One region of the Pseudomonas sp. HLS-6 genome, then DNA from elsewhere that is predicted to be linked to it. Evidence: riboswitches for the same ligand, from Rfam matches in the RefSeq annotation. Region 1 holds a riboswitch; each other region holds the start of a gene.
What was found. A riboswitch is a leader RNA that binds a small molecule or an ion and turns the genes downstream of it on or off. The one in region 1 is predicted to bind cobalamin.
Positions count from the first base shown of each region.

Region 1 (9,551 bases):
GCCCTGGCCGATGCGGTCATGCTGGCAGTGAGCAGTCGTTTGGCGTCGCGATTCGTTGCGCGCCCGGGAGCCAGCAGTGAAATGCAGCTACAGGTGCAAGGTGCGAATCTGGAGCGTTATGCCGAGTTGGGCCGTGTGCTGGAGCCATTTGGTGCACGCTTGGTCAGTGCCGAGAAGGACGTACTGACCTACTCGGTCACCGGTAGCAGTGAGCAACTGCGTGCCCAGCTTGGCCTGGCCAGGTTGCAGGAGGTGCCTGCAAGCACGCCGATCGCGACTGCGCCGGTCAGCGCTGATCCGGCGGTTGCCGGTACAAGCGCTGCGTCTGTTCAGCCGTTCAATGGCCTGCGTTTTCGCTGGTAAAGGGAGTTACTGATGACGGGTACGCGCCGCTGGGTGTGGTTGGGCATGGCGTTGCTCTGTGCAGCCCTGGTGTATTGGTTGCACGCGATTCTCTCGCCATTCCTGGTCGGGATCATGCTGGCGTACCTGGCCGACCCGCTGGTCGATCGGCTGGAACGTGCAGGGCTGTCACGCACCTGGGGTGTGGTAGTGGTCTTCAGCCTGTTCGGACTGGTGTTGCTGGCCCTGTTGCTGGTGTTGATTCCCATGCTGGCCAAGCAACTGGTGCGGCTCTATGAGCTGACACCGCAGATGCTGGATTGGTTGCAACACGTAGCATTGCCCTGGGTGCAGGCGCGCCTGGGGCTGGCGGACGGTTTCTGGCGTTTCGACAAGGTCAAGGCCGCGATCAGTGCGCATATGGGGCAAACCAGCGACATCGTCGGTGTGGTGTTGTCTCAGGCGACGGCATCGGGCCTGGCGTTGCTCGGCTGGTTGGCCAACCTGGTCTTGATTCCAGTGGTGGGTTTCTACCTGCTGCGCGATTGGGACCTGATGATGGCCCGGTTGCGCAGCCTGTTGCCGCGTCAGCGTGAGGCCCAAGTGGTCGTGCTGGCTGGCGAGTGTCACGAAGTGCTGGGGGCGTTCGTTCGTGGCCAGTTGCTGGTAATGCTGGCGCTGGGCGTGATCTATGCGGCCGGGTTGATGCTGGTCGGGCTTGAGCTCGGCTTGTTGATCGGTGTGCTGGCCGGGCTGGCCGCCATCGTGCCGTACATGGGGTTTATCATCGGCATTGGCGCGGCAATAGTCGCCGGGCTGTTCCAGTTTGGCGGCGAGTTGTATCCGCTGCTCGGCATTGTCGCCGTGTTCATGATTGGCCAGATGCTCGAAGGGATGGTGTTGACGCCCATGCTGGTCGGCGATCGCATTGGCCTGCACCCGGTGGCGGTGATTTTCGCCATACTTGCCGGCGGTGAGTTGTTCGGCTTTACCGGTGTGTTGCTGGCCTTGCCTGTTGCGGCGGTGATCATGGTTTTGGTGCGGCATGTCCATGACCTTTATAAAGAATCCGATATTTATGCGGGCCAGATCGATCCTGATCTTTAGGCTGATATCAGAAGGCTTGCACTCGCGCCAGGCATCTAATGCAAGCCTTTGATTTTGCTTATGGTCTTCTGCGATTGTGCGAGTGACCTCACGGGTATAAACTTTGCAGACTTTTCAAGAAAGGCCCTTTGCGGCTTCCCAAGCCGCCCAGCCAGCATGAAACCGATCCAGTTGCCCCTGGGTGTGCGTCTACGTGATGACGCCACCTTCATCAACTACTATCCGGGTGCCAACGCCGCAGCATTGGGCTACGTCGAGCGACTCTGCGAAGCCGACGCCGGCTGGACCGAAAGCCTTATCTATCTGTGGGGCAAACAGGGCGTGGGTCGCACTCACCTGTTGCAAGCGGCCTGCCTGCGTTTTGAGCAGATGGGCGAGCCGGCGGTCTATCTGCCGCTGGCGCAGTTGCTCGACCGTGGCATAGAACTGCTGGATAACCTCGAACAGTACGAGCTGGTCTGCCTCGACGACTTGCAGGCCATTGCCGGCAAGCCAGAGTGGGAAGAGGCGATGTTTCACCTGTTCAACCGCCTGCGTGACAGCGGTCGACGGTTGTTGATTGCTGCGTCCAGTTCGCCTCGCGAGCTGCCGATCAAGCTGGCTGACCTCAAGTCGCGCCTGACCATGGCGCTGATCTTCCAGATGCGTGCATTGTCCGATGAAGACAAGCTGCGCGCCCTGCAACTGCGTGCTTCGCGCCGTGGCCTGCACCTGACCGATGAGGTTGGGCACTTCATTCTTACCCGTGGCACCCGCAGCATGAGTGCGCTGTTCGATCTGCTCGAACGCCTCGATCAGGCGTCGCTGCAAGCGCAGCGCAAGCTTACGATCCCCTTTTTAAAGGAAACCCTGGGCTGGTAGCGGCGATCTAGAGCCTCGGCACATAAAAGTCACATTTTTTTCGATTGAATTTGCAAATCGACTCGATAGAGGGCATAGTTTCCCCCTCATTGAACTCTAGACACGGTCGTGCCCATGCTAAATCGCTTCGCACCCCTCGTGCCCCTCGCACTTGTAACCCTGCTTTTTGGCTGCGCGGCGCATAGCCCTGTATCGCAGCAGCAGGAGCAGCAAGCCATCGCTGCTCATCACGGTTCGGTCAAATCCTCTGGCACCTCTTCGGTGTTTGACGAAGAACTGGCTACTGAAGAAGAGCTGAGCGAGTTCGGCAGCAGCAAGCCTTACCAGCTGCCTGCGCTGGCCGATAACATTCTTGAGCGCGGTATGTCCCTGATCGGTACCCGTTACCGTTTCGGCGGTACTTCCGAGGCCTCGGGCTTCGATTGCAGCGGTTTCATCGGTTATCTGTTTCGTGAAGAAGCTGGCATGAAGCTGCCTCGCTCTACCCGCGAGATGATCAACGTCAAGGCACCACAGGTTGCGCGTAACAACCTCAAGCCTGGCGATTTGCTGTTCTTCAGCACCAATGGTCGCGGCCGTGTCAGCCACGCCGGTATCTACCTGGGCGACGATCAGTTCATTCACTCCAGCAGCCGTCGTAGCGGTGGTGTGCGAATCGACAGCCTTGGCGATCGCTACTGGAGCAAAACCTTCATCGAAGCCAAGCGCGCGCTGGCAATGGCGGGTCCGACCACCATTTCGCGTAACTGAGCCTCGATCAGGTTTGACACGGCGACGTAGCCCTCGGGTGCGTCGCCGTACTTGTTTTTAGAAAGCGTCTAATCTTCACTACCACTATTTTCTGGCCAAGTGCCAGCCGGCTTCAGACAGGATGCTCTGACTATGTCGATGATGGCGCGTTTCGCTGTACTTGCCCTGGCAGCCCTGCTGGGCGCCTGCTCAACCCAGGCTCCGGCCCCGCGAGTGGTCGAGCCTGCGGTCATGGCACCGCAAGTCTATTTCTCCCCGGTTGCCGAAGATGTACTGTTCCGCGCCTTGGGCCTGGTGGGTACGCCGTATCGTTGGGGTGGCAACACGCCGGACTCCGGATTCGATTGCAGCGGCCTGATCGGCTATGTTTATCGTGATGCCGCAGGTATTTCCCTGCCGCGTTCTACCCGCGAGATGATCGGCATTCGTGCGCCGAACATCGAGCGTAATGCGCTGCAGTCTGGCGATCTGGTGTTTTTTGCCACCAATGGTGGCTCCGAGGTCAGCCATGCCGGTATCTATGTGGGCGAAGGGCGTTTTGTCCATGCGCCTCGTACCGGTGGTACGGTGCGACTGGACTACCTCGCGAACAGCTATTGGCAAAAGGCTTACCTGAACGCCAAGCGTGTGCTGCAGCCGCCGCAGCCGAACCTGGCACGCAACCCCTGATCTGAATCGAGGTGGGCGATGACCGGTCAGACGCTCTACCTCGACGATGCCCTCTATCACTACCTGCAAGGTGTTTCACTGCGTGAGACGCCGCTGTTGGCGCGTCTGCGTGCTGAAACCCAGGCGTTGCCAGAGGCGCGCTGGCAGGTTGCGCCCGAACAGGGGCAGTTACTCGCCTTGCTGATACGGTTGATCGGTGCCCGTCGAGTCATCGAGGTGGGTACCTTCACTGGCTACAGCGCCCTGTGCATGGCGCAAGCCATGGATGGGGGGCATCTGCTGTGTTGCGACCTGCCAGGCGATTACAACGCCACGGCACAGCGCTACTGGCAAGAGGCCGGTGTTGCCGAGTGTATCGAGTTGCGCCTGGGGCCGGCGCTGCAAACCCTGGCAACACTCGATGCAGAATCCTTCGACTTGATCTTCATTGATGCCGATAAGGCCAATTACCCGCGTTACCTGGAGGAAGCCTTGCGCGTGCTGCGTCCGGGTGGCCTGGTGGTGTTCGACAACACCCTGTGGAGTGGGCGCGTGCTTCAGGTCGTACCGGACAGTGAAGACACCCGTGCAATCCAGGCGCTGAACGCGGCATTGAAGGACGACCTGCGGGTGGATTTGTCGTTGCTGCCGCTGGGGGATGGGCTGACCTTATGCCGCAAGCGCTGAACGTGTCTGTGGCGCCTCGCGCATGGCACGGCGTCAGCAGGTGTTCTGACAGCTTTAATTGACGCTCCCGGCCCAACCCTCTAACCTTCGCGACTTGTTTCAGGTGCTCTGCAGCCGTGGCAGTTGGCAGGGTGAAACAGGGAAGCCGGTGGGCGCTTGCAGCGCGATTCCGGCGCTGCCCCCGCAACGGTAGGTGAGTCAAGGTTACGCAGGGCCACGGGGTCTACGACCCGGGAAGGCGCGTCGCCAGGGTGTGCATGACCCCGCTCACAAGCCCGGAGACCGGCCTGTTACAGCCAACGGCATCACGGAGGGTGATGCGCGGTACGCCGGCCTCTGGCCGCAGCCCTGCGCGTTTTTCGTGTGCTTTGTCCATTCATCTGTCGCGCCGCCCAGTGGCCTTTCCAAACCCCAGCCCGTGCCGGTCGTCGTTGCTGACGATGGCCTGTGGTGCCCGGCCGACAGTTGCCTGCGGAGACTAGCGATGACTGAATCCACCGAGCGTGACGAACGCCACTTGGCGCGCATGCTGCGTAAAAAAGCGGTGATCGACGAGCGTATTGCCAATTCCCCGAACGAGTGCGGCTTGCTGCTGGTATTGAGCGGCAATGGCAAGGGCAAGAGCAGTTCGGCGTTCGGCATGCTTGCCCGCGCCATGGGCCACGGCATGCAGTGCGGCGTGGTGCAGTTCATCAAGGGCCGCAATAGCACCGGAGAAGAACTGTTCTTCCGGCGTTTTCCCGAGCAGGTGCGTTATCACGTGATGGGCGAGGGGTTTACCTGGGAAACCCAGGACCGGCAGCGTGACATTGCCGCGGCTGAAGCCGCCTGGGTGGTGACGCGCGAGTTGCTACAGGATCCGACCATCAGCCTGGTGGTGCTCGATGAACTGAACATCGCACTCAAACATGGCTACCTCGACCTGGAACAGGTGCTCACCGACCTGCAGGCCCGGCCACCGATGCAGCATGTGATCGTTACCGGTCGCGGTGCCAAGCCGGAGCTGATCGAACTGGCCGATACCGTCACTGAGATGGGCATGATCAAGCATGCGTTTCAGGCCGGTATTCGTGCCCAGAAAGGCGTCGAACTATGAGTGAAACCCGGCATTGCCCGGCAGTATTGATTGCGGCGCCGGCGTCCGGTCAGGGCAAGACCACGGTCACTGCGGCGCTGGCGCGGCTGCACCGCAACCAGGGTCGCAAGGTGCGGGTGTTCAAATGTGGCCCGGACTTTCTCGATCCGATGATCCTTGAGCGTGCAAGCGGCGCCCCGGTCTACCAGCTGGACCTGTGGATGATTGGCGCCGAGCAGAGCCGACGCTTGCTGTGGGAAGCAGCGGCTGAAGCCGATGTGATTCTTATCGAGGGCGTCATGGGCCTGTTTGACGGTACGCCATCCAGTGCCGATCTGGCTCGGCACTTTGGTGTGCCGGTGCTGGCGGTGATCGACGGTACAGCCATGGCGCAAACCTTCGGTGCGCTGGCGTTGGGCCTGGCACGCTATCAGCCAGACCTGCCATTTGCTGGCGTACTGGCCAACCGCGTCGGTTCATTGCGCCACGCACAACTGCTGGAGGGTAGCCTCACCGAGGGGCTGCGCTGGTATGGCGGCCTGTCACGGGAAACCGCCATCGAGTTGCCAAGCCGTCACCTGGGGCTGGTTCAGGCCAGTGAACTGAACGACCTCGACCTTCGCCTTGATGCGGCCGCCGCGGCGCTGGGGGGAAGTTGCGAATCGGCGTTGCCACCAAGCGTGGCATTTTCAGCCCCCCAACCGCACACGGTTGAGCCTTTGTTGGCCGGTGTCCGCATCGCAGTGGCCCGTGATGAGGCGTTTGCCTTTACCTATGGCGCCAACCTCGATGTGCTCCGCGACATGGGCGCGCAACTGAGCTTTTTCTCGCCGCTGCATGACGAACAGTTACCGGAGGCCGACAGCCTCTATTTGCCGGGCGGCTACCCTGAACTGCACCATCAGGCCCTGGCGGCCAACAGACCCATGCTGACGGCCATTCGTACCCATCATCAATTGGGCAAGCCGCTGTTGGCCGAGTGCGGTGGCATGCTCTACCTGCTGGATGCCCTCACTGATGTGGCGGGTGAGCGTGCCGAGTTGCTCGGCCTGTTGCCCGGTGAGGCCGTGATGCAAAAGCGCTTGGCGGCGCTGGCGTTGCAAGCGGTGGCATTGCCGGAAGGCACCTTGCGCGGGCACACCTACCACCATTCGTTGACCCAGACCGAGTTGACCCCGATTGCTCGCGGGCAGAGCCCCAATGGTGGGCGTGGAGCCGAAGCGGTCTATCGCTGTGGGCGGCTGACCGCCTCCTATGTGCATTTCTATTTTCCTTCCAACCCCCACGCGTCGGCGGCGCTACTGGCACCATGAGCGAACACGATTTCAGCGCGGACGAACGGGCAGCGGTGTACCGCGTGATTGCCGAGCGCCGTGACATGCGTCACTTCATCGGCGGCAAGGTGGCACCTGAGCTTCTGGCGCGCCTGCTTCAGGCTGCGCACCAGGCCCCCAGCGTTGGCTTGATGCAACCCTGGCGCTTTATCCGTATTACTGACCGCAGCTTGCGTCAGCGTATCCAGGTGGTCGTGGAGCAGGAGCGGGTGCGCACGGCCGAAGCGCTTGGCGAGCGTGCCGACGACTTCATGAAACTCAAGGTCGAAGGCATCAGCGACTGTGCCGAGGTGTTGGTGGCGGCATTGATGGATAAGCGCGAGGGGCATATTTTCGGTCGCCGTACGCTGCCGGAAATGGACCTGGCGTCACTCTCCTGCGCTATCCAGAACCTCTGGTTGGCGGCGCGGGCCGAAGGGCTGGGGATGGGCTGGGTATCGTTGTTCGAGCCACAGGCACTGGCGGATTTGCTGGGCATGCCCGAAGGGGCCAAGCCGTTGGCCGTGCTCTGCCTGGGGCCGGTGGCGGCATTTTATCCTGCGCCAATGCTTGAACTGGAAGGCTGGACCAAGGCGCGTCCGCTCGATGACATGCTGTATGAAAACCATTGGGGAGAGCGTTGATGAGTGTGGCTTTGCTGAGCGTGGCCGGTGTGGCGCTGGATGCGCTGCTGGGTGAGCCAAAGCGCCGCCATCCGCTGGTCGCTTTCGGGCGCTTCGCCTCGCGCCTGGAACAGCGTTTCAATGCGGGTGGGCGTGGCTGGCGCAGCCATGGTGTCACGGCCTGGTTTCTTGCTGTGGTACCACTGACCCTGGCGGCTACGCTGTTGTCCTGGTTGCCCTACATCGGATGGGGGGTGGAGATCCTCGCCCTCTATTGTGCCTTGGGGCTGCGCAGTCTCGGCGAGCATGTCATGCCCGTGGCCGATGCCTTGCGCCAAGGCAACCTTGACGAGGCACGGCGTCGGGTCGGTTTTCTGGTCAGTCGCGAGACCCGTGAACTGGACGAGACGGCCGTCGCCCGGGCGGCTACCGAGTCGGTGTTGGAAAATGGCAGCGATGCCGTGTTTGCCGCCTTGTTCTGGTTTGTCGTCGCCGGTGCGCCGGGAGTGGTGCTCTATCGGCTGAGCAACACCCTGGATGCCATGTGGGGCTATCGCAACGAGCGTTTTGAGCGCTTCGGTTGGGCGGCGGCGCGCATTGACGATGTACTCAATTATATTCCTGCTCGGTTGGTGGCCCTGACCTATGCCGTGCTGGGCAAGACTCGCCTGGCCTTGCGCTGCTGGCGTCGCCAGGCGCCGCAATGGGACAGCCCGAACGCCGGGCCGGTGATGGCATCCGGGGCCGGCGCGCTGGGTGTCGAGTTGGGTGGCGCGGCGGTCTACCATGGCGAACTGCATGAGCGAGCTCAGTTGGGCGAGGGCCCTGCAGCCGATGCCGACGCTATCGAGCGTGGCTGGCAACTGGTGTGCCGTGGTGTCTGGTTGTGGTTGCTGGTGTTGTGCCTGGGAGCAGAATTCTATGCTTGAACACGGAGGGCGCCTGCAGCGGGCGATCCAGCAGTACGGTATTGCTCAGGAGTGCTGGCTTGACCTGTCCAGTGGCATCGCGCCCTGGCCATTCAGTGTCCCGCCGATTCCGTTGCGGGCCTGGGCACGGCTGCCGGAGACCGACGATGGCCTGGAGCAGGCTGCCGCCGAATACTATGGCGTCAAGCGCCTGCTGCCGGTCGCGGGTTCCCAGGCGGCTATTCAGGCGCTGCCGCGCCTGCGGCGTACTGGCAAGGTCGGCGTGCTGTCGCCGTGTTACGCCGAACATGCCGAGGGCTGGCGGCGTGCCGGGCACCGGGTGCGTGAGCTGGACGAGACGCAGATCGAACACTACCTCGACAGCCTTGATGTACTGGTGGTGGTCAACCCCAACAACCCGACCGGGCGCGTCGTGTCGCCAGAGCAGCTGCTGAACTGGCATGCGCGCCTGGCCCAGCATGGTGGCTGGTTGCTGGTTGACGAGGCGTTTATGGACAACACCCCCGCGCAGAGCATTGCGGCTTACGCGGATCGCCCCGGCCTGATTGTGTTGCGTTCGTTCGGCAAGTTCTTCGGGCTTGCCGGGGTGCGTTTGGGGTTTGTCGTGGCCGAGCGGCAAATGCTGCAACTGCTGGCTGAGCAGCTCGGGCCGTGGGCGGTCAGTGGGCCAACCCGTGTGCTGGGGCAGGCCTGCCTGCAGGACCGGGCTGCTCATCAAGTGCAGATCAAGCGTTGTGCCGATGCGAGCCGGCGCCTGGCCCTTTTGCTGGAGGCGGTCGGCTTGCCGCCCAGTGGTGGTTGTGACCTGTTCCAGTACCTGGTGACTGAGCGGGCGGCCCACATCCATGAGTTCATGGCACGACGCGGTATTTTGCTGCGCTTGTTCGAGCAACCGGCCAGCTTGCGGTTTGGTTTGCCCGATACGGAAGACGATTGGCAGCGCTTGAGCCTCGCGTTGAATGACTACTGCAAGGAGCAGCCATGACGACCCTGATGGTGCAAGGCACCACCTCGGATGCTGGCAAGAGCACCCTGGTGACCGCGTTATGCCGCTGGCTGGTACGCCAGGGGGTTGGCGTCGTACCGTTCAAGCCGCAGAACATGGCGCTCAACAGCGCGGTAACCGCCGACGGTGGCGAGATTGGTCGAGCCCAGGCTGTACAGGCCCAGGCTGCAGGCCTGGCGCCGCACACCGACATGAACCCGGTGCTGCTCA
Region 1 is NZ_CP024478.1:3,954,599-3,964,149, reverse strand. Features, by position in the region: gene CS390_RS18555 (DUF2066 domain-containing protein) at 1-363, shown strand, start outside; gene CS390_RS18550 (AI-2E family transporter) at 376-1,449, shown strand; gene hda (DnaA regulatory inactivator Hda) at 1,606-2,310, shown strand; gene CS390_RS18540 (C40 family peptidase) at 2,425-3,060, shown strand; gene CS390_RS18535 (C40 family peptidase) at 3,193-3,729, shown strand; gene CS390_RS18530 (O-methyltransferase) at 3,748-4,395, shown strand; cobalamin riboswitch at 4,480-4,701, shown strand; gene cobO (cob(I)yrinic acid a,c-diamide adenosyltransferase) at 4,880-5,491, shown strand; gene CS390_RS18520 (cobyrinate a,c-diamide synthase) at 5,488-6,783, shown strand; gene bluB (5,6-dimethylbenzimidazole synthase) at 6,780-7,427, shown strand; gene cbiB (adenosylcobinamide-phosphate synthase CbiB) at 7,427-8,335, shown strand; gene cobD (threonine-phosphate decarboxylase CobD) at 8,328-9,320, shown strand; gene CS390_RS18500 (cobyric acid synthase) at 9,317-9,551, shown strand, end outside.

Region 2 (9,551 bases), 1.3 Mb from region 1:
ATGCACAGTGCCTTTGCCACGCAGGCGGGCCATGCCAAAGGCGCGACCTAGCGTGACCTGGACACGAGAAACGTCAAACGGCAGGGTGTGAAAGTCAAAAAACCACTCACAGACAAAATCACCCACATTCTGCGCACGCAACTCTTCGGCGCTGAGCACGGCAATCCATTCAGTACCGCTGCGGCTAATCAAATCCTTCACGGCATCCGGGTGCTGCAGATGCGACGGCTGCAAGCGCAACAAGCCCACATCGCAGCGCTGCTCGGAGGCCGCCGCCAACGTACAGCTATCGACATCCCAGCCTACACTTCGCAACCCGGGTAGCAGGCGATGGCAGTCGTCGCAGGGATCAACAATCAGCAGGCGGCGACTCAGAGCGGGCTCGAACATGAACGATCCTTGACGCCAATTATTGGGAAAGTCAGTGAAAACAGCATGTTGGCAGGTCCGTTTGTAACAGTAGCAACGAACCGTCAAGTTCCCACTACCGTTTGTCTATCAGCTGCTGGCAATAAAGCGATGCTTGGAATTTTTTATGCCGCCGAATATCCAACGACACACGCGAAACAACACGTTAGCGTGATGCGCTGATTTTTTTTAATAAGCCATGTGACTCGAACAAGCCTTGCGCGCATCAGTACAAGTAACTCACCGCTGTAGCGGTTTCCATGAATGTTTGGGTATTACGAGAGGACCTGACCCGATGAACGCCTCGCTGCGTGTCAACGAAGCACTGCTAATCACCACTCACGCGTTTGAACCCTTCCAATGCGTAACGTGGGATTCACCTAACGGTACAGGCGAGCTGAGCCTGGCGGTGATCGACCGGACCAGCACCCGTATCGGCAGCAAGCAAGTCTCGAGCAGCACCTATTCCGACCCGGCGCAACTGGCGCATTTCATTGAAGAAGTGCGGGCCGAATTGAGCGAAAAAGGCTACGACCTACAACCGTGGTCGATGCCTGAATAAGCAGTATGGCCAATGTGGAAGTGCGTCACTCTGACGCACTTCCACGCAGGAACTTATTGCGCGCCTATATAACAGTGATATCAAACCGCATTATCAGTGCCATCACTTAATTGGCCAGTCTATAACGGTTTGAACTGCTCGATATGTTGATAGTCGGCCTGTAGTTGTTCGGCCATCAGACGAGCGCGCCCCAAGCGTATTGGCGCCATTTCCATGTCAATCAACAGACTGGTGCAGGGTAACGCTTGCAACACTGGCCAGGCGCTAAGCCGTCCGTCGGTCAGAATCAGGCAACGTCGCTGTTCGTCCGGGTAACGCTTGGCCCGCTGCAACAACCACTGCCTGGCCTGTTCCAGCGCCGCCAGCAAGGGTGTACCACCGCCAGCGCCCAGCGCTTCCAGCCAGGGGCCAAGCGCCCTCGACGCTTTTAACCCCTGACGCTGCCACCGTGGCTCTTTGCCGCTGGCCGTCAACAGTGCCAGCCGCGCCCGTTGCCGATAGGCCTGATCGAAGAACTCGGCCAACAAGCCTTTGGCATGGCTCAACGCCTTGTAGCGGCGAGTTGAAGCCGAGGCATCGACGATTACCACCCACAGTTCATGAGGTGAGGCGCTACGCTGAACCCAGCATAGGTCCAAGCGCTGACGTGGGCGCCCTTTGAGCAGCGTGGCAGGCCAGGCAACGCGCCCCTGCCTGCTGGCAACGGCTGCGCCCCGCTCACCTCGCTTCAATCGACCGGCATGTGGCCTTGCATCCGCCACGGTATGCTTGGGCGGGCGGATGCTCAGGGCTTTTTTGGCCAGCTGGGCGCCTCGCGTCGAACGCCAGTCGCGGTTGCCTGCGGTGGCAATTCCCCCCACTGACCCTCTGACTGCGCTTGTGCCTGGCTACTGCCTGCCGACTTGGGCGGCTGTGGCTGCGGCGAATCGGTCGCATGATCGCGACGGCGATGGCGCAAGGCAAATTCCGCCACAGCATCGATATCCTGTTCGCTGATGTGCTGAGCGCCACGCCACGCTGCATGGGCGCGCGCGGCACGTAACCAGACCAGATCGGCACGCAGACCATCGACGCCCGCGGCAAAACAGCGCTCGGTAATGTTCACCAGGGCTTGATCGTCCAGGGCAATAGCGGACAAGCGTTCACGTGCTTCATGACAGCGCAGTCGTAACGCGGCTTGCGCCTCCTCCCATTGCGCACAGAACGCAACTGGGTCGCTGTCGAACGCCAGTCGCCGGCGAATGATCTGCCCACGCGCTTGCGGCAGCGGCTGGCCCTCCAGGGCCACATTCAATCCGAAACGGTCAAGCAACTGTGGCCGCAGTTCGCCCTCTTCCGGGTTCATGGTGCCAATCAACACGAAGCGGGCACTGTGGCGGTGAGAGATACCGTCACGTTCGATACGGTTGGTGCCACTGGCGGCGACATCCAGCAACAGGTCGACCAGATGGTCGGCCAGCAGGTTGACTTCATCGACATAGAGCACGCCACCGTCGGCCTTGGCCAGAACACCCGGTGAAAACTGCGCGCGTCCTTGGCCGAGTGCGGCATCCAGATCGAGCGTACCGACCAGTCGCTCCTCTGTCGCGCCCAAGGGCAGGGTCACGAATGGTCCTTCGCCGAGCAGGTCCGCCAGGCCACGGGCCAGCGTACTTTTGGCCATGCCGCGCGGACCTTCGATCAGGACACCACCGATCTTCGGATCGATTGCAGTCAGGCACAATGCCAGTTTCAGGTCATCGGCACCGACCACCGCAGCCAGAGGAAAATGTGCAGCTTCAGTCATTTCAGTTCTCTTCTTCACCGTCCAGCAACTGTTCTTCAAGCGCTTCTTTATAGGCGCCAGGTGCTTGCCAGAGGCCACGCTGCTGGGCTTCCAGCAGGCGTTCAGTCATATCGCGCAAGGCATCGGGGTTATGCTGACGAATAAACTCCCGTGTCTCGCCATTCAGTACGTAGGCGTCGGCCAGCGCCTGATAATGATGATCGTCGATCAGGTGCGTAGTGGCATCAAAGGCGAACAGGTTATCGACGGTCGCCGCCAACTCGAAGGCGCCCTTGTAGCCATGACGCTTGACCCCGTCAATCCACTTGGGGTTCAACGCCCTGGCGCGGATGACGCGGTTCAACTCTTCTTTGAGGGTACGGATGCGTGGCCGTTCCGGCTGGCTGTGATCGCCATGATAGCTGGCCACCGATGCGCCACCGAGGCTTTCCACGGCGGCCAGCATGCCGCCCTGGAACTGGTAGTAATCATTGGAGTCGAGCAAGTCGTGCTCGTGGTTGTCCTGGTTCTGCAGCACGGCCTGAACCTGGCTCAGGCGGCGGGCAAAATGACCACGAGCAGGCGTACCTTCGTCTGCGCCACCATAGGCATAACCGCCGTAGTTCAGGTAAACCTCGGCCAGGTCCTCGCGACGATTCCACTGCCGACCATCGATCGCATTTTGTACACCCGCACCATATGAGCCGGGTTTGGCCCCGAACACCCGCCACCCTGCCTGACGTCGCGCCTGCTCCGGTTCGACGCCGGTTGCCAGCAACGCTGCCTGTTCGGCCCGTACGCGCGCGGCCAACGGGTTGAGGTCGTCCGGTTCGTCCAGCGCTGCAACCGCTTGTACGGCGGCATCGAACAGTTTGATCAGGTTGCCGAAAGCATCGCGAAAGAAGCCCGAAACCCGCAAGGTCACATCAACCCGAGGCCTGTCGAGCAGGCTCAACGGCAAAATCTCGAAGTCATCGACGCGCTGACTGCCACTGGCCCATACCGGGCGTACGCCCATCAGCGCCATGGCTTGGGCAATGTCGTCCCCGCCCGTGCGCATGGTTGCTGTGCCCCACACCGACAACCCGAGCTGACGCAGGTGGTCGCCATGGTCCTGCAGGTGACGCTCCAGTATCAGGTTGGCCGAGGCAAAGCCCAGGCGCCAGGCAGTCGTGGTCGGCAGGTTGCGCACGTCCACGGTATAGAAGTTACGGCCGGTCGGCAGTACGTCGAGCCGCCCCCGGCTCGGTGCACCGCTAGGGCCGGCCGGCACGAATCGCCCATCGAGTGCATCGAGCAGGCCCTGCATTTCTGCCGGCCCACAGGCATCCAGCTGCGGTGCGACGGTTTGTACCAGCGCCTCGAGAATCGCCCGGACATCGTTCCAGGAGGGGTCTTCCGGCAAGTTCACGACGCCGTCCAAGGCCTGCTCGATCAAGCGCAGTGCGTACAGTTCCAGTCGCTCACGGGTGTCACCCGCCGTACGCCAAGGGTCGGCACTTACCTCGTTCAGCCGGTGCGGACACGGGCCTTGCCAGGCGCCCCCCAAATCGCAATCCAGCGGATCGACGCCAAGGGCAAATGCCTTGGCCAGCGCCCTTGGCAAGCTGGCATGCTGACCACGGCCATCGCCCCGCTCTACCCGCAGCAATGCCTGCAAGGTGTCCAGGCGCAGGCGGCCCTGGGGCGATTCTCCGAACACATGCAGGCCGTCACGAATCTGCGACTCCTTGAGGTCGCACAGGTAGGTGTCCAGCCTTGGCAACCAGACAGCGGCGTCATCCAGGCTGTTTTCCAACTGCAGTTCGCGATCGATATGGTTGTCACGGACCAGCGCGAGGATATCGCGCTGCAACTCAGTGGCTCGGCGTGGGTCGAGCAGTTGAGCTTCGTAATACTCGTCGGCGAGCAATTCCAGGTCACGCAACGGGCCGTAGGTTTCGGCACGGGTCAAGGGCGGCATCAGGTGATCGATGATTACCGCCTGAGTCCGGCGCTTGGCCTGGGCGCCTTCACCCGGGTCATTGACGATGAACGGATAGATGTTTGGCAACGGCCCCAGCAGTGCATCAGGCCAGCACTGCGCTGAAAGACCGACCCCCTTGCCTGGCAACCACTCCAGATTGCCGTGCTTGCCGACATGAATCAGTGCATCGGCGGCAAAGCCATGACGCAACCAGAAGTAGAAGGCCAGATAGCCATGGGGCGGTACCAGATCGGGGTCGTGGTAAACCGCACTGGCGTCCAGCTGGTAACCACGCGCAGGCTGAATACCGACGAAGGTCAGACCAAAACGCAGGCCGGCGATCATCATCCGCCCACTGCGGAACATCGGGTCCTGCTCAGGTTCACCCCAACGCTCCCGCACGGCAGCCTGGTTGGCCGCCGGTAGCGCGGCGAATGCGGCGCGGTAGTCCTCCAGCGCCATGCTTTGTGCACAAGGGCGCTGATCGAGGCTTTCCAGGTCGTTACTGACACCGCCGAGCAGGGCTTGGATCAATGCCGTGCCGGTGTCCGGCAAGGCGCCAACCGGATAACCCTGCCCCTGAAGTGCCCGTAGAATGTTCAGCGCTGCAGCCGGAGTGTCCAGCCCTACCCCGTTGCCAATTCGCCCGTCACGGGTCGGGTAGTTGGCAAGCACCAGGGCTACACGCTTCTGGGCATTGGGCAGTTGCGCCAGTTCACACCAGCGGCGTGCGAGCTCTGCAACGAAGTCCATACGCTCCGGCTGTGCACGGTAACAGACAACATCCGACTGGCTGCGCTCACTGCGCCACGCCAGGTCCTTGAAACTGATCGGGCGGGTGATGATGCGCCCATCGAGCTCCGGCAAGGCAATGTGCATCGCCAGATCACGTGCGCCCAAGCCCTGCTCGCTGGCCTGCCAACCGGGTTCGTTGTCTTGGGCGCAAATGGCCTGCAGCACCGGGATATTGCGGCGAAATGGCCGAAGGTGAGGCTTCTGCGGGCTGGACTGGGCAAACCCGGTTGTATTGATGACCAGCGCGGCCTCGACCTGATCCAGCCAGGCTTCCACTTGGGCCAGGCACTCGGCTTCCTTGAGGCTAGCCACCGCGATGGGCAGCGGGTTGAGCCCTGCGGCGCGGATGCGCTCGCAGAACACATCAATAAAGGCTGTATTGGCCGCTTGCAGGTGCGAGCGGTAGAACAGGACAGGAACCACAGGCTGACTGGCTACCCAGTCAGCGAACCAGTCGTCCAGTACCGCCGCCTCGCGCTCCGGGTGATACACCACCGTGCGCGGCAGTTGCTGGGGCACATCCCAGCTGTAGTCACGTCCGAGCCATTGATTGGCCATGCATTTGAAGAGGTTCAGCGCGTTGGCCTTGCCGCCCTGCCGCAGAAAGTGCCAGAGCCGCTCCGCGTCTACCGCCGGCACATTGCCAAGGCTGCTCAACTCCGGATCAGGGCGGTCGTCGCCCGGCACCAGGATCAACTGCACGCCTTGGGCAGCCAATGCCACCAACTGCTCGACGCCATAACGCCAATACCCAATGCCGCCGTGCAGCGACACCAAAATAACCTTGGCATGACGCAGCACCTGGTCAACATACAGGTCTACCGACGCATGATTCTGCACCTGCATCGGGTTGGCCAGACGCAGGCTGGGATAATCCTCCGGCAATTGCCGGGCCGTTTCGGCCAGCAGTGCCAGGTGTGAATCACCGCTGCAGAGAATAACCAGCTCGGCGGGGGTCTGGCCCAAGTCGGCAATACTGTCATCCGGCACAAAGCCGCCGGGCTGGGTCCGCAGCAGGTGCATGGGTCAGGCGCCCAGCGCTGTACGCAGTTCAGCTTCCAGTGTCGCGCCATCCAGCGCCTGGCCGATCAGTACCAGACGGGTACTGCGCGGCTCGTCTGCGCGCCAGGCACGATCGAAGTGCTTGTCGAAACGCGTACCGACACCCTGGATCAGCAGGCGCATCGGCTTGCCCGGAATGGCTGCAAAGCCTTTGGCACGGAGGATGCCATGACGTACGACCAGTTGGGTCAGGGCATCAAGCAGCAAGCTCTCGTCGGATTCGGGCAACTCAATCGAAATGGAGTCGAAGGCGTCGTGGTCATGATCATCATGGTCTTCACCGTCATGATGGCTGTCATGGTGAGTGCGACGACCGTCAATGTGCGCTTCCGATTCCGCTGCCAATCCGAGCAAGACTTCTAGCGGTAGACGGCCACTGCTGGCCTCGATAACTTTGACTGCGGGTGGCAGCTCTTCGGCCACTTCGGCGCGTACCGCTGCCAAGGCATGCGCCTCGATCAGGTCGGCCTTGTTCAGTACCACCAGATCGGCACTGGCCAGTTGGTCGGCAAACAGTTCATGCAGCGGGGACTCGTGGTCCAGGTTCGGGTCGAGCTTACGCTGGGCATCCACCTGGTCCGGATACGCCGCAAACGTACCGGCAGCCACGGCCGAGCTGTCGACCACGGTAATGACCGCATCGACCGTGCAGGCGTTACGGATTTCAGGCCACTGGAAGGCCTGTACCAGAGGCTTTGGCAGGGCCAGGCCACTGGTTTCGATGAGGATATGGTCCAGGTCGCCACGACGCGCCACCAGCTCGCGCATGACCGGGAAGAACTCTTCCTGCACGGTGCAGCACAGGCAGCCATTGGCAAGCTCGTACACCCGGCCGCTGGCCTCTTCTTCAGTACAGCCGATGCTGCATTGCTTGAGGATTTCACCGTCGATGCCCAGCTCGCCAAACTCATTGACGATGACTGCAATACGGCGACCCTGTGCATTGTCGAGCATATGCCGCAACAGCGTGGTTTTGCCCGAGCCGAGAAAGCCGGTGACGATGGTAACGGGGAGTTTTGCCAGTGTTTTCATGTCGTTGCCCTTGGCAGCAATGGCGGGCGGGCACGACGAAAACCACGGGGGTCATGTGCCCGTGCGCGTTCGCTACCGGATCACCCCGCCCGGTTGAATGTCGGAAACTGTCCGAGGCAGGTCTCCTGGCTTGCGTCGTGCTGGCGAACATACCAGCGGCACCGGCGCCTTCCCGCAAAACTACGCAGTGGCAATGCCAGGCTTTGCAACGCTTACAGTTGCGGGGGCAGCCGCGGCTTCAACCGCGTTCCCGTCTTAGCTCCGGGCTGACCGGAGAACCTCGAAACGGCAAGGCTACGCAGTCGTTCAGGGTCGGTCAACCGTCGTTGTGATTGACGCGCACCTGCGCCCATGATTTGCTACCGCCTTCGTTTGGGTGCCTTTAACGAGGTGAAACGGGAAACCGGTGCGTCGCGGCCTGAGTTACGCGCGACAATTCCGGTGCTGCCCCCGCAACGGTAAGCGAGGAAAGCGTCTAGACCACTGTGCCAGCAACGCGGCATGGGAAGGTGACGCTCCAGGCTGAGCACTGTGCCAGCCCTCGCAAGCCCGGAGACCGGCCCAGTACAGAATTGACAAACCCGCGGTGGGCGGGCGCTGTTGCAACCTCTGGGTGAGTCCGCCCAAGGGGTTCTTGCGCATGCCTGCTGCTGATAACCCCTCAGAGGAAAGCGCCATGCCTGTCACAACCACCCACAGCCACTCCGCCGCCATCAGCACCACTCGCAGCCAGCGCCTGGCCGTCGCTATCGGCGCATCGCTGCTGGGCTTGTGCCTGGTTTACTTCGCGGGTTTTTCGCACATCGAGGCGGTTCACAACGCTGCCCATGACACCCGTCACAGCGCCGCGTTTCCTTGCCACTAAGGGGACAGCGCCATGATCAAGCACATTGCCCGCACGGCTGGCTTCACTGGCCTGCTCGCTGCCCTGCTGCTGACCTTGCTGCAAAGCCTGTGGGTCACCCCGCTGATTATCAAGGCGGAAACCTACGAGAGTGCAGCGCCTGCAGTCGAAACCCATAGCCATGATGCGGGTGCCGCCGAGCATCATCACGATGCGCAAGCCTGGGCCCCCGAAGACGGCTGGCAACGGCTGCTGTCCACGACCGGTAGCAACCTGGTAGTGGCCGTCGGTTTTGCCCTGGTACTGGCGGGGCTGTATACCTTGCGTGCGCCTGGAGGTTGGGTCGCAGGCGCACTGTGGGGCCTGGCAGGCTTTGCGGTGTTCTGCCTGGCGCCCACGCTGGGCTTGCCAGCGGAGTTGCCAGGAACGGCCGCGGCCGATCTGGCGCAACGCCAATTCTGGTGGATCGGTACTGCAGCGGCCACCGCCATTGGTTTGGGGCTTATTGCATTCGCCAACAACGGTTTGCTCAAGTTACTGGGCGCCGCACTGCTGGTCATCCCTCATGTAATCGGTGCACCGCAGCCAGACGTGCATGAGGCCTTGGCTCCGGAAGCACTGGAGGCCGAATTCAAACTCGCTTCACTGCTGACCAACGCTGCCTTCTGGCTGGCATTGGGCTTGATCAGCAGTTGGCTCTACCGTCGCCTGAGCCAGGCGTAATGCCTGAACAGCCCAATCCGTTACGAGTATTCGCCGGGTTGGGCTGTCGCCGAGGCTGCTCGGTGGCAGCCTTGAGCGATCTACTGGATCAAACCCTGCGGGCCCATGGCCTCAGCCACGATAACCTGCGTGGCCTTGCCAGTATCGAACTGAAAAGCGAGGAGCCCGGCCTGCATGCCCTCGCCGCTCAACTCGGCATTCCACTGCTGTTTTTCAGCGCTGCCCAGTTGGCCACCTTTGAATCACGCCTGACCCACCGTTCGCTCCCCGCCTTCGCCCACAGCGGCTGTTACGGCGTCGCTGAAAGTGCTGCACTTGCATTGGCCGAGCACTACGGCGCAATGTCTGCACAGCTCCTTGTTCCACGTCATGCCAGCCTTAATGCCACCCTGGC
Region 2 is NZ_CP024478.1:2,662,247-2,671,797, reverse strand. Features, by position in the region: gene CS390_RS12640 (sigma-54 dependent transcriptional regulator) at 1-390, opposite strand, end outside; gene CS390_RS24965 (hypothetical protein) at 400-591, shown strand; gene CS390_RS12635 (DUF3509 domain-containing protein) at 704-970, shown strand; gene CS390_RS12630 (VWA domain-containing protein) at 1,090-1,701, opposite strand; gene CS390_RS12625 (ATP-binding protein) at 1,755-2,756, opposite strand; gene cobN (cobaltochelatase subunit CobN) at 2,758-6,519, opposite strand; gene cobW (cobalamin biosynthesis protein CobW) at 6,523-7,590, opposite strand; cobalamin riboswitch at 7,688-7,888, opposite strand; cobalamin riboswitch at 7,948-8,170, shown strand; gene CS390_RS12610 (CbtB-domain containing protein) at 8,267-8,455, shown strand; gene CS390_RS12605 (CbtA family protein) at 8,468-9,157, shown strand; gene CS390_RS12600 (cobalamin biosynthesis protein) at 9,157-9,551, shown strand, end outside.
Region 2: another riboswitch for cobalamin. It lies ahead of cobW (cobalamin biosynthesis protein CobW); the one in region 1 lies ahead of cobO (cob(I)yrinic acid a,c-diamide adenosyltransferase).

Region 3 (9,551 bases), 810 kb from region 1:
GTTCGCGCAGGCCGAGGGCCAGTAACATCCCGGTCAGGTTGATGTCATGGCTGACCACGTGCTGCGGCGCCTGCTTGAATGTGACCTGGCGGTTGCAGCTCTGCACACTCAGCGGGTAATGGCTGGCCTGGGTCGAGAGGGCCGGCAGCAGCGCAAGCCAGGCGAGGTAGGGAAGCGCTCGTTTCATGGTTCGGTGATCCAGGTAATGCGCGGGTAGCCGGCCAGTGGATGGGTGTCGACCAGTGCATGCACACCGAATACCTGGTGCAGGCGTTCGGCCGTCAACACCTCGGCCGGTGTGCCGCTGGCGACAATGCAGCCGTTGTCGATGACGTAAAGGCGGTCGCAGAATGCCGCAGCCAGGTTCAGGTCGTGGAAACTGGCCAGGGTACTCAAGCCCAGGCGGCGCAAGTGGCCCAGCAGTTCCAGTTGGTAGCGTGGGTCGAGGTGGTTGGTCGGCTCGTCGAGTATCAACAGTTGCGGTTGCTGCACCAGTGCACGGGCCAGCAGCACGCGCTGTTTCTCGCCACCGGAAAGGGTGGCGAAATCGTGTTGATCAAGGTTGCCCAGGCCAACCGCGTCGAGGGTCTGTGCGATCAGCTGGCGGTCTGCCTGGTTGTCGCCGGTAAACATCCCCTGGTGGGGCGTGCGGCCCATGGCCACGACGTCAGCCACGGTAAGGCCGAACGCCTGGGGAAACTCCTGCAGCACGACGGCGATGCGTTGCGCGCTCCAGCGCGGGCGCTGCTGCCAGAGGTTAGTGCCGTCCAGGCTGACATGCCCGGCCAAGGGCAGGTTGAAGCGGTAGGCGCAGCGCAACAGGCTGGTCTTGCCACTGCCATTGGGGCCGATCAGACCGACGAACTCACTGGCCGCCACGTGCAGGTCGATACCGTGCAGCAACCAGTGCTGACGACGCTCGAGTGCTGCCGGCGTCCAGCGCAGTTGGTGGATATTCAATGCGGTCATGAGCGGCGGTTCCTTGTGCCTTAGAAACGGTAATCGAGGGTGGCGAAGTACGAGCGCGGCGCCCCCATCAGCCATTGCTCAGCGCTATGGGCCGTGACGGCATAGCGGCGGTCGAGCAGGTTATTCAGTTGCAGGCCCAAACGCACCTCCGGCAGCAGTTGCCAGCCGAGATTCCCATCGATCACGGTGTAGCCCGGTACCGTTGCGGTGTTGGCGGTATCGGCATAGCGCGCATCAACGTAACGCAAGCCCAGCCCGGCATCGAGGTTATTGCGCAAGGCCTTGCTGAGCCAGAGGTTGGCGGTGCGCCGTGGTACACCGATCGGGCGGTTGCCCGAGCGGGACACGATATTACCGGCCACCACCTCGTCGAAGTCATCATACGCGGCACGCACCAGCGAGGCGTTTGCCGAGACGTGCCACTGCTGCGCAAGGGCCAGTTCCAGGGTCGCCTCCAGGCCTTCGGAAGACTGCTGGCCGACTTGCTGGGTGAGTCGCGTGTGGCTGTCGGTGACCACTGGCAGCTTCTTTTTCACGATCTGATAAGCCGCCAGCGTCCATTCGCCACGGCCGTTCCAGAACTGCTGCTTGAGGCCGAGTTCGGTTTGCTTCGACTCGGTCAGGTCCATCTGCTGTGCAGCCGGGCTGAGGCTGATCAGGTCGCCAACCCCGTCTTCACTGGTGGAGTACTGGCCGTACAGCGACAACTGATCGGTGACTGCATACACCAGCCCGGCACGCCAGTTGCCGCCGTCGAGGCTGCGGTCGCTGCGCGTGCCGTCGACCCGGTTGTCTCGGTCGATATGGTTCTGGTCGCGGCGAATTCCGGTGACCAACGACCAGCGCTCTGACAATTGCGTGCGGTTTTCCGCGAACAGGGCAAAGGTCTGGGTGGTGCTGTGAGTTTGTGGGCGGGTGGGGTCCTGGCTGCTGAAGTATCCCGGGGCTGGTTGCCACGGGTCGATGTAGTCGCCGCCGTTGTCGGTGTACGGCGAATTGCTGTCGACGTCGAAACGAATCCGGTTGTATTCGGCACCGACCACGGTCTTGCTCGTCAGGCCTAATAACATATGGTCGAGGGAAAAGCTCTGGCGGTCGCCGATTTGCTCCTGGTCATGCTTGATGTGCAGGTAGCTCTGGCGCAGCAGTTGGTCGCGGCTGCTGTCCCAGCTGTAGTCCTCGGCATTGCGCCAGTGCCGGCGGCTCTTGATGTAATAGAGCTGGTTGCTGGCCGTCAGGCTCTCGTTGATCGACCAGTCGCTGTTCAGTCGCGTCCATTCATCGTGGTAACGCTGTACCGCGTCGTGGAGGTTGTAGTTCTTTTTGCGCAGGCTGTCGCGGTAGTGGCCGTCGATCAGCGGAGTACCGAAGTCGTTCATCGGCTCACTGTCGCCGCGCTCGTGGGCCAGGGTGAAGCTCAGGTCATCACTGGCATCCCAGCGCAATGCGGCACTGACGGCGAGGTTTTCCGAGTCGCCGCGATCAATCCAGCCGTTGCTCTGCTCACGGTTGAGGGTGAGCCGGTAGCTCAGCCGCTCGTTTAACGAACCACCGCTGTCCAGGCCCAATTGCTGGCGGTCATACGAGCCATAGCCCAGGCGCAGATGGTTACGGATCTCGCCGGTGAAGGGCTTCTTCGGGATCACATTGATCACGGCCCCGGTTGCCCCTTCGCCATACAGCACCGAGGCCGGGCCGCGAATGATGTCGATGCGTTCGACCATCCACGGGTCTACTGGGAAGCTCTGGGTGCCTGCACCGGTGTACAAGCGCGAGCCGTCGAACAGGGTCATCACCGAGCTGTGACCGCTGAAGCCTCGGGCAGAGAGGGCGGTGTTGCCGTTGCCCGGGGTGCCCACAGAGGTGATACCCGGCGAGCGACTGACCGCGTCCTGCACACTGCGGTTGTTGCGCCCGTCGATGGCCTCGGCAGCGAGGCTGCTGGTGCTGGCAGGCGTCTCCAGCGCACTGAGGTTCAGTCGGGAGCCGGTCGGCAGTGGCGTTGCCAGATTGATGGCTTCGCGTTGGCTATCACGATCGCCCGTGATGGCTGTCGAGGGCAGGGCGAGGATGCGCTCGGCATCATCGGTGGCCAGTGTCGGCAGTGAAAGCGAGAGGCAAGCAGAGGACACAAGGGTGTGAAACAGGTAATTGCGGGACATGTCGTTCCAGGCTGAAACAGGAATGAATGAATCCCGGGGGAATAACGCATAGAGGCATGACGAGCACGCAGGCGCCCGCCAACCGGCCTGCGCCCGCCCACCGCGGGGTTGCCAAACAAGGCTTCAGGCCGGTCTCCGGGCTTGCGAGGGTCATGAGGCCTTCACCTTCCCATGCCGTGGCACAGTGGTTTGTCGAAGGCCTCGCTCGCTTACCGTTGCGGGGGCAGCGCCGGACTGGTCAAAGAGACGCACCGGCTTCCCGTTTCACCCTGCGCACGGCGGCGCAGGACACCTGAAACTGGCGCGCATCTGAACATCGAACGCCAGCTCAGTCAATCACTTAGCCGCGTTGCGCGGCAGCAGTGGCAGGTGTTGTCGTGCTCGATTTGCGCACCAGGCTGATCATCAGGACGATGCCGGCGACCGCTGCGGTCATCAGGGTTTCATAGCGGTATGCGGCGCTGAACAACATGTAGCCGAGCACGCTGCAGATCAAGGCGATGACAAACCAGGTCAGCCATGGGAACAGCCACATCCGAAACACCGGGGTCTGGCCTTTCTGCTCCAGCTGCTTACGCATGCGCAGTTGTGACACCGCGATCACCAGGTACACCAGCAGGGCGATGGCGCCGGTGGTCGAGAGCAGGAAGCCAAAGACCTTGCCCGGCAACAGGTAGTTGATCAGGCAGCCGACGAAGCCTGCCAGGGTGGACATCAGCACGGCCACGGTCGGCACGCCGCTGCGCGAAATGTAGCGGGTTGCAGTCGGTGCTTCGCCGCGTGCGCCCAGCGAGTAAAGCATGCGCGATGCGGTGTACAGGCCCGAGTTCATGCAACTGGTCACGGCGACGAACACCACCAGGTCAACGATCAGTTTCGCGCCTGGCACATTGAGCACTTCCAGTGCGCGCTGGAACGAGCCGACTTGCAGCAGTCGTGGGTCGTTCCAGGCAACCAGCGAGACGATGAAGAAAATCGAGAAAATGTAGAAGATCGCAATGCGGTAGATCACCAGGTTGGTGGCGCGGCGGATCTTCTCTTTGGGGTTCTCGGTTTCGTCGGCGGCGATGGTTACGATCTCGGCGCCGAAGAACGAGAAGATGGTCACCAGAATGCCGCCCAGTACCGCACCAAAGCCATTCGGCATGAAGCCGCCATTGCTCAGCAGTTGGCCGACCCCCGAGACCTCAGCCAGCGGCCAGTAGCCCAGTACGGCCGCGCTGCATACGCCGATGAAGGCCAGGATGGCGATGATCTTGATCAGGGCGAACCAGTACTCGAAGGTGCCGAAATTGCGCACGCTGATCAGGTTGGTGGCCGACAGGGTGATCATGATCAGGAAAGTGAAGGCCCAGGACGGGATGGCGGGGTACCAGGCATGCAGGATGTCGGCACCGGCGATGGCTTCGACCGGGATGATCAACACCCAGAACCACCAGTACAGCCAGCCGATGGTGAAGCCGGCCCAAGGGCCGATGGCCTCGCCGGCGTAGGTGGAAAACGAACCGCTGTTCGGGTTTGCAACGGCCATTTCGCCGAGCATGCGCATGACCAACAGCACCAGCAAGCCGGTCAGTGCGTAGGAGATCAGGATGGCCGGGCCTGCGGTGGCGATGGCGTTGGAGGAGCCGATGAATAGACCCGCACCGATAATGCCTGCGATGGAGATCATCGAGACCTGGCGTGTGGTCAGGCCATGCTTGAGCGAGCGTTGCCCGCGGTTGTTATTGTTTGAACTCATGCATCAACCCTCGGTTCAGCAGCCCCCTGGCTCACAGGTCCGTTCGGGATGAGCCGGCGCTGAACAATCGTTAGTAAGGAAACCTTCCGTGTCGGTACTGCGTCCTGGTCCTGGTAATTGATCCAGATCAGTATTGGTCGACGAACGGGGCTTCAACAAACGAGCAATACTCAGAACATCATTCCTTGGAGGAATTCAAGGTGTGCCTGGGACGACCGTGCGAGGTCTTAAGGAAAACCTTCTTGCTAAGTGCTTTGTGACCGGTGACGCCAAATTCGATACTTTTAGGAATGACAGTAGAATTTTTATTCGCTTGTGCCAGGCCACCGTCACTCGCTTAGATAGCCGCCATACACGACCCTCAAGCCACGGGAGCGGCGCTTGTCATGCCTGCGCAAACCATCAGCAATTCCATCGCAATAGTTCACCCGATCGAACTCGATCATGGCTGCAATGCCGAGGTCTGGGATGTCGATGGCAAGCGTTACATCGACTTTGTCGGCGGTATCGGCGTGCTCAACCTGGGCCATTGCAACCCGGCGGTGGTGGCGGCGATTCAGGCGCAAGCAGCACGCTTGACCCACTCGGCGTTCAACGCTGTGCCGCACACGCCTTACCTTCAGTTGATGGAGCGGCTTGTGGCGTTCATCGGCCTGAGCTACCCAGCCAGTGGCATGCTCACCAACAGTGGTGCCGAAGCAGCCGAAAATGCCCTGAAAATTGCCCGGGGCGTTACCCGGCGCACTGCAGTGGTGGCGTTCGACGGCGGTTTTCATGGCCGCACCCTGGCCACCCTGAACCTCAATGGCAAGGTCGCCCCGTACAAACAAGGCATTGGTGTGTTGCCGGGGCCGGTCTATCACTTGCCATACCCTAGCCCGGACAACGACGTCAGTGTCGATCAGGCGCTGAAGGCCATGGAGCGCCTGTTCAGTGTCGAAATCGACGTCAACGAGGTGGCCTGTTTTATCCTGGAGCCGATTCAGGGCGAGGGTGGTTTCCTGGCGCTGGAGCCAGCGTTTGCCCGGCACCTGCGTCAGTTCTGCGATGAGCGCGGGATTCTGCTGATTGTCGATGAAATTCAGTCTGGCTTCGGTCGCACCGGGCAGCGTTTTGGCTTCGGTCGCCTGGGTATTGAGCCGGACCTGCTGCTGCTGGGCAAGAGTATTGCTGGCGGGGTTCCGCTGGGCGCGGTGGTGGGCCGTCGGCAATTGATGGACACGCTGCAGCGCGGCGCATTGGGCGGTACCTATTCAGGCAACCCAATAGCCTGTGCGGCGGCGTTGGCCAGCCTGGAGCAAATGAGCGACAGCAACCTCGCCACCTGGGGCGAGCGGCAAGAGAAGGCGATTGTCGAGCGTTATCAGCGCTGGAAAGCGTCCGGTTTGTCCGCTTACCTGGGGCGCTTGACCGGCACGGGCGCCATGCGCGGCATCGAGTTGGTAAACGCGGACGGCTCGCCAGCGCCTCAGGCGCTGGCCACGTTGCTGCAAACCACCCGTGAGGCGGGGCTGTTGATCATGCCGAGTGGCAAATACCGGCATATCGTGCGCCTGCTGGCGCCGCTCACCATTGAACCCGAGGTGTTCGAGGAAGGCCTGGATATTCTCGAACGCTGCCTGGCTGGACTCAGCGCCTGACATCATTGCCCGCCTTACTGCTCGCAGCGGCCCTCGGGCCGCTGTACCACGACGTCCTGAAGACGCTGACCCGGCTGGCGACCTTGCCACCTCGGTAAAAAATACCCTTCACCCCATGAACCTTGTGCAGCGGCTCCAGTCTTAGGCCCTGCCTTGGCATGTCTTGCCTTGGCTGCGTTACTGCCTTTTCTGTCGTCACCTCTTCAGAGCTGTCTGCCTCATGCGCCAAGCCGTCCACTGTTCCCGCGTTGTTTCGCTCTGCCTCGTCCCGCTGTTGCCGCTGCTTTCCAGCCCCGCCCATGCGCGCGGGGAACAGCAACTGGCGGAGGCGATCAACGACTACCGTGCTCATCCCCAGCGTTGCAGCAGAAGTGCGGGCCGCGCCTTGCCGCCACTGGCGCTGAAGTCGAGCCTGGCGTTGCCGATTCGCTATCGCGGTGAAATGCGCGAGGCGCTGAAGGATTCCGGCTATCGGGCCGTTGCAGTGCGGAGTATCCGCTTGGTGGGTGCCTACGACGCTGATGAGGCGTTCGACCAGCTAGCGCGTGATTACTGCGCAGCCTTGCTCGATAACCAGTACGCGGATATCGGCATCCGTCGTGACGACAGTGAGTGGCGAGTCGTGTTGGCGCGCCCCTTGCTCGAGGGGCATCTGGAGGATCGGCGAGCAGCGGGCGCTACCTTGCTGGCACAGGTCAATGCGGCGCGGGCAAAGCCGCGCCTCTGTGGTCGTAAACGGTTTGCCGCCGCCCGGCCGCTTACCTGGAGTAGCGCCCTGGGGGCCGCAGCGCAAGGGCATAGCCGGTCGATGGCCAGCGGCAACTACCTGGCCCATCGGGACCTTGATGGTGACATGCCTGCAGACCGGGCATGGGCGGCAGGCTACCGTGGCCGGCAGATTGGCGAGAACATCGCCGCCGGGCAAGGTTCAGCGAGCAAGGCCCTGGCGGGCTGGCTGGCCAGCCCTGGCCACTGCGCCAACCTGATGAGCCCGATGTTTACCCAGGTTGGCGCGGCCTATGCGACAAACTCGCGTAGCGATGCGGGGGTCTATTGGACGATGGTGTTCGGTGCGCCCTGAGTAAAGCCCTTGTGCCGCAGGGGGGGATTTCGCGCATTATTAGCACCATCAGCAAAAGGGAGAGTTACATGCGCGTCCTATCATCCGCTTTGCGTTTTGCCGCGTTGTCTGTGGGGGTGGTGTTAGCCGCCACGGCAGCCGCGACCGAGGAGACGCAACTGGTCCAGTCGATCAATGCCTACCGCAGCCAGGTGCAGCGTTGTGCGGGGCAGGCCTCGCAGGAGTTGCCGCCACTTGCAGCCGATCCGCGTCTGGTGCTGTCTGCCAGTAGTGTCGGTGACCTGCAGCAGGCACTGGCGCGAGCCTCGTACCCGATGGTCAATGTGCAGGCGATCAGCTTGTCCGGGCCGCGTGATGCGCAGGCGGCGATGAAGGCGGTGCAGGAGAGTTTCTGCCAGATTGTGCTCGACCCGCAGTTCGTCGATATCGGCGTCAGCCGCGAAGACCGTGCCTGGCGCATCGTGCTGGCCCGGCCGCTGCTGGCGGGGCGACTGGGCGACTGGCAAGCCGAGGGCCAGAAGCTCCTCGAACAGATCAACAGCGCACGTGCGCAGGCCCGCCAGTGCGGCACCCAGCCCTTTGGCGCGACAACACCGTTGGCCTGGAATGCGACACTGGCAACGGCGGCTGAAGGCCATACCCGATCCATGGCCAACAACAATTTCTTCGATCACAAGGACCGCGAGGGTCGTACACCGGGTGACCGGGCTGAACTGGCAGGTTACAGCGGCCAACTGATTGGCGAGAACATTGCCGCCGGGCAGGACACCGTACGCAAGGTGGTCGACGGCTGGCTGGCCAGTCCTGGCCATTGTGCCAACCTGATGAACCCGAGGTTCCGCGAACTGGGCGCAGCCTACGCAGTCGACCCCAAGAGTGACGCGGGGATCTACTGGACCGCGATGTTCGGTACGCCGTGAGCGCCTGTAATGGTATCGGCGCGGTGTCAGTACGTGCGCGGTGCCTGCATCGTTGGCAAGCCAACTCCCACAGGGAGCACGGCGCTTTCGGTATTTGGCTTAGGGGCGTTTCTTTTGCAGACTTTTCAGGCGCTGGGTTGCGCGCTGTGCGGCGGCCATCTTTTCCGGCCGCTTCATGCGCTTCCATTTCTTGATGTCTTCCTTGCTGCGACCACAGCTCAGGCACAGGTCGCCGCTGAGCTGGCAGACGGCGATACACGGGTTCTCGATATCCTTGGCCATGCTTCAACCCCGCGCCAAACGCTGTTGCCAGTTTCCCGCATGAGTGCGCTGGCATTGTTCTTCCGTGTCGTAGTGCACATGTCTCGACACGGGGTCGAGGGCAATCCCGGCTTCAGCCAGCGCCATTGCCGTCAGCTCAACCATGCGCGCGCCTTGCCCGCTGGCCAGGGCCTGTTGCTTGTTGGTCAGGGTATCGAAGACCCAGGTCACCCTCAGGCTGGAGGGGAACGCCCGGTAATCCACCGTGTGGGTTAGCCAGCAGAACCCGACGATTTCTGCCTTGGCCGTCTCGCAGGCCTCGGTCAGGGTTGCCACCAGGCGGCGCTCGATGTTCGCCTGATCGCGCTTGTTGAAAAACATGGGTTGATCCTTGCCTGTGTGTCGACGTGCAGTCTCTGGGGTGAAACGTTTTTTGCGCGAAGGGGTGACTTGTTCCGCTTGGCCGTCATCTCTGCTTGCATCATAAGCGATGTGCTGATGCCTCAAGCACAGAATGCTGAGTTGCTGATCGATATCGACTACTTCAGCAATCGCGCTGATTCGGGCTGCGGACCAGGCGTTTTACAGCGCGAAAGCCGCAGGCCGCAACCGTGTGGCTGTTCATGCGGCGCTACAGCAGGAGCAGCAAGCCCCCGGCTGACAGGCCTAGCAGGAAGCACAGGCTTTCCACGCCCGCTTTTCGGGAGGCCAGGGTGAAGGCATAGATCCCCTTGACCAGGTTGTTGCTGGCCGCTGCAACGATGATGGCGGAGGCTG
Region 3 is NZ_CP024478.1:3,144,907-3,154,457, reverse strand. Features, by position in the region: gene CS390_RS14615 (ABC transporter substrate-binding protein) at 1-187, opposite strand, end outside; gene CS390_RS14610 (ABC transporter ATP-binding protein) at 184-969, opposite strand; partial or broken gene CS390_RS14605 (TonB-dependent receptor) at 990-3,181, opposite strand; cobalamin riboswitch at 3,240-3,442, opposite strand; gene CS390_RS14600 (amino acid permease) at 3,472-4,872, opposite strand; gene CS390_RS14595 (aspartate aminotransferase family protein) at 5,259-6,512, shown strand; gene CS390_RS14590 (CAP domain-containing protein) at 6,733-7,593, shown strand; gene CS390_RS14585 (CAP domain-containing protein) at 7,662-8,513, shown strand; gene CS390_RS14580 (DUF1289 domain-containing protein) at 8,613-8,795, opposite strand; gene CS390_RS14575 (hypothetical protein) at 8,799-9,155, opposite strand; gene CS390_RS14570 (MgtC/SapB family protein) at 9,406-9,551, opposite strand, start outside.
Region 3: another riboswitch for cobalamin. It lies ahead of CS390_RS14605 (TonB-dependent receptor); the one in region 1 lies ahead of cobO (cob(I)yrinic acid a,c-diamide adenosyltransferase).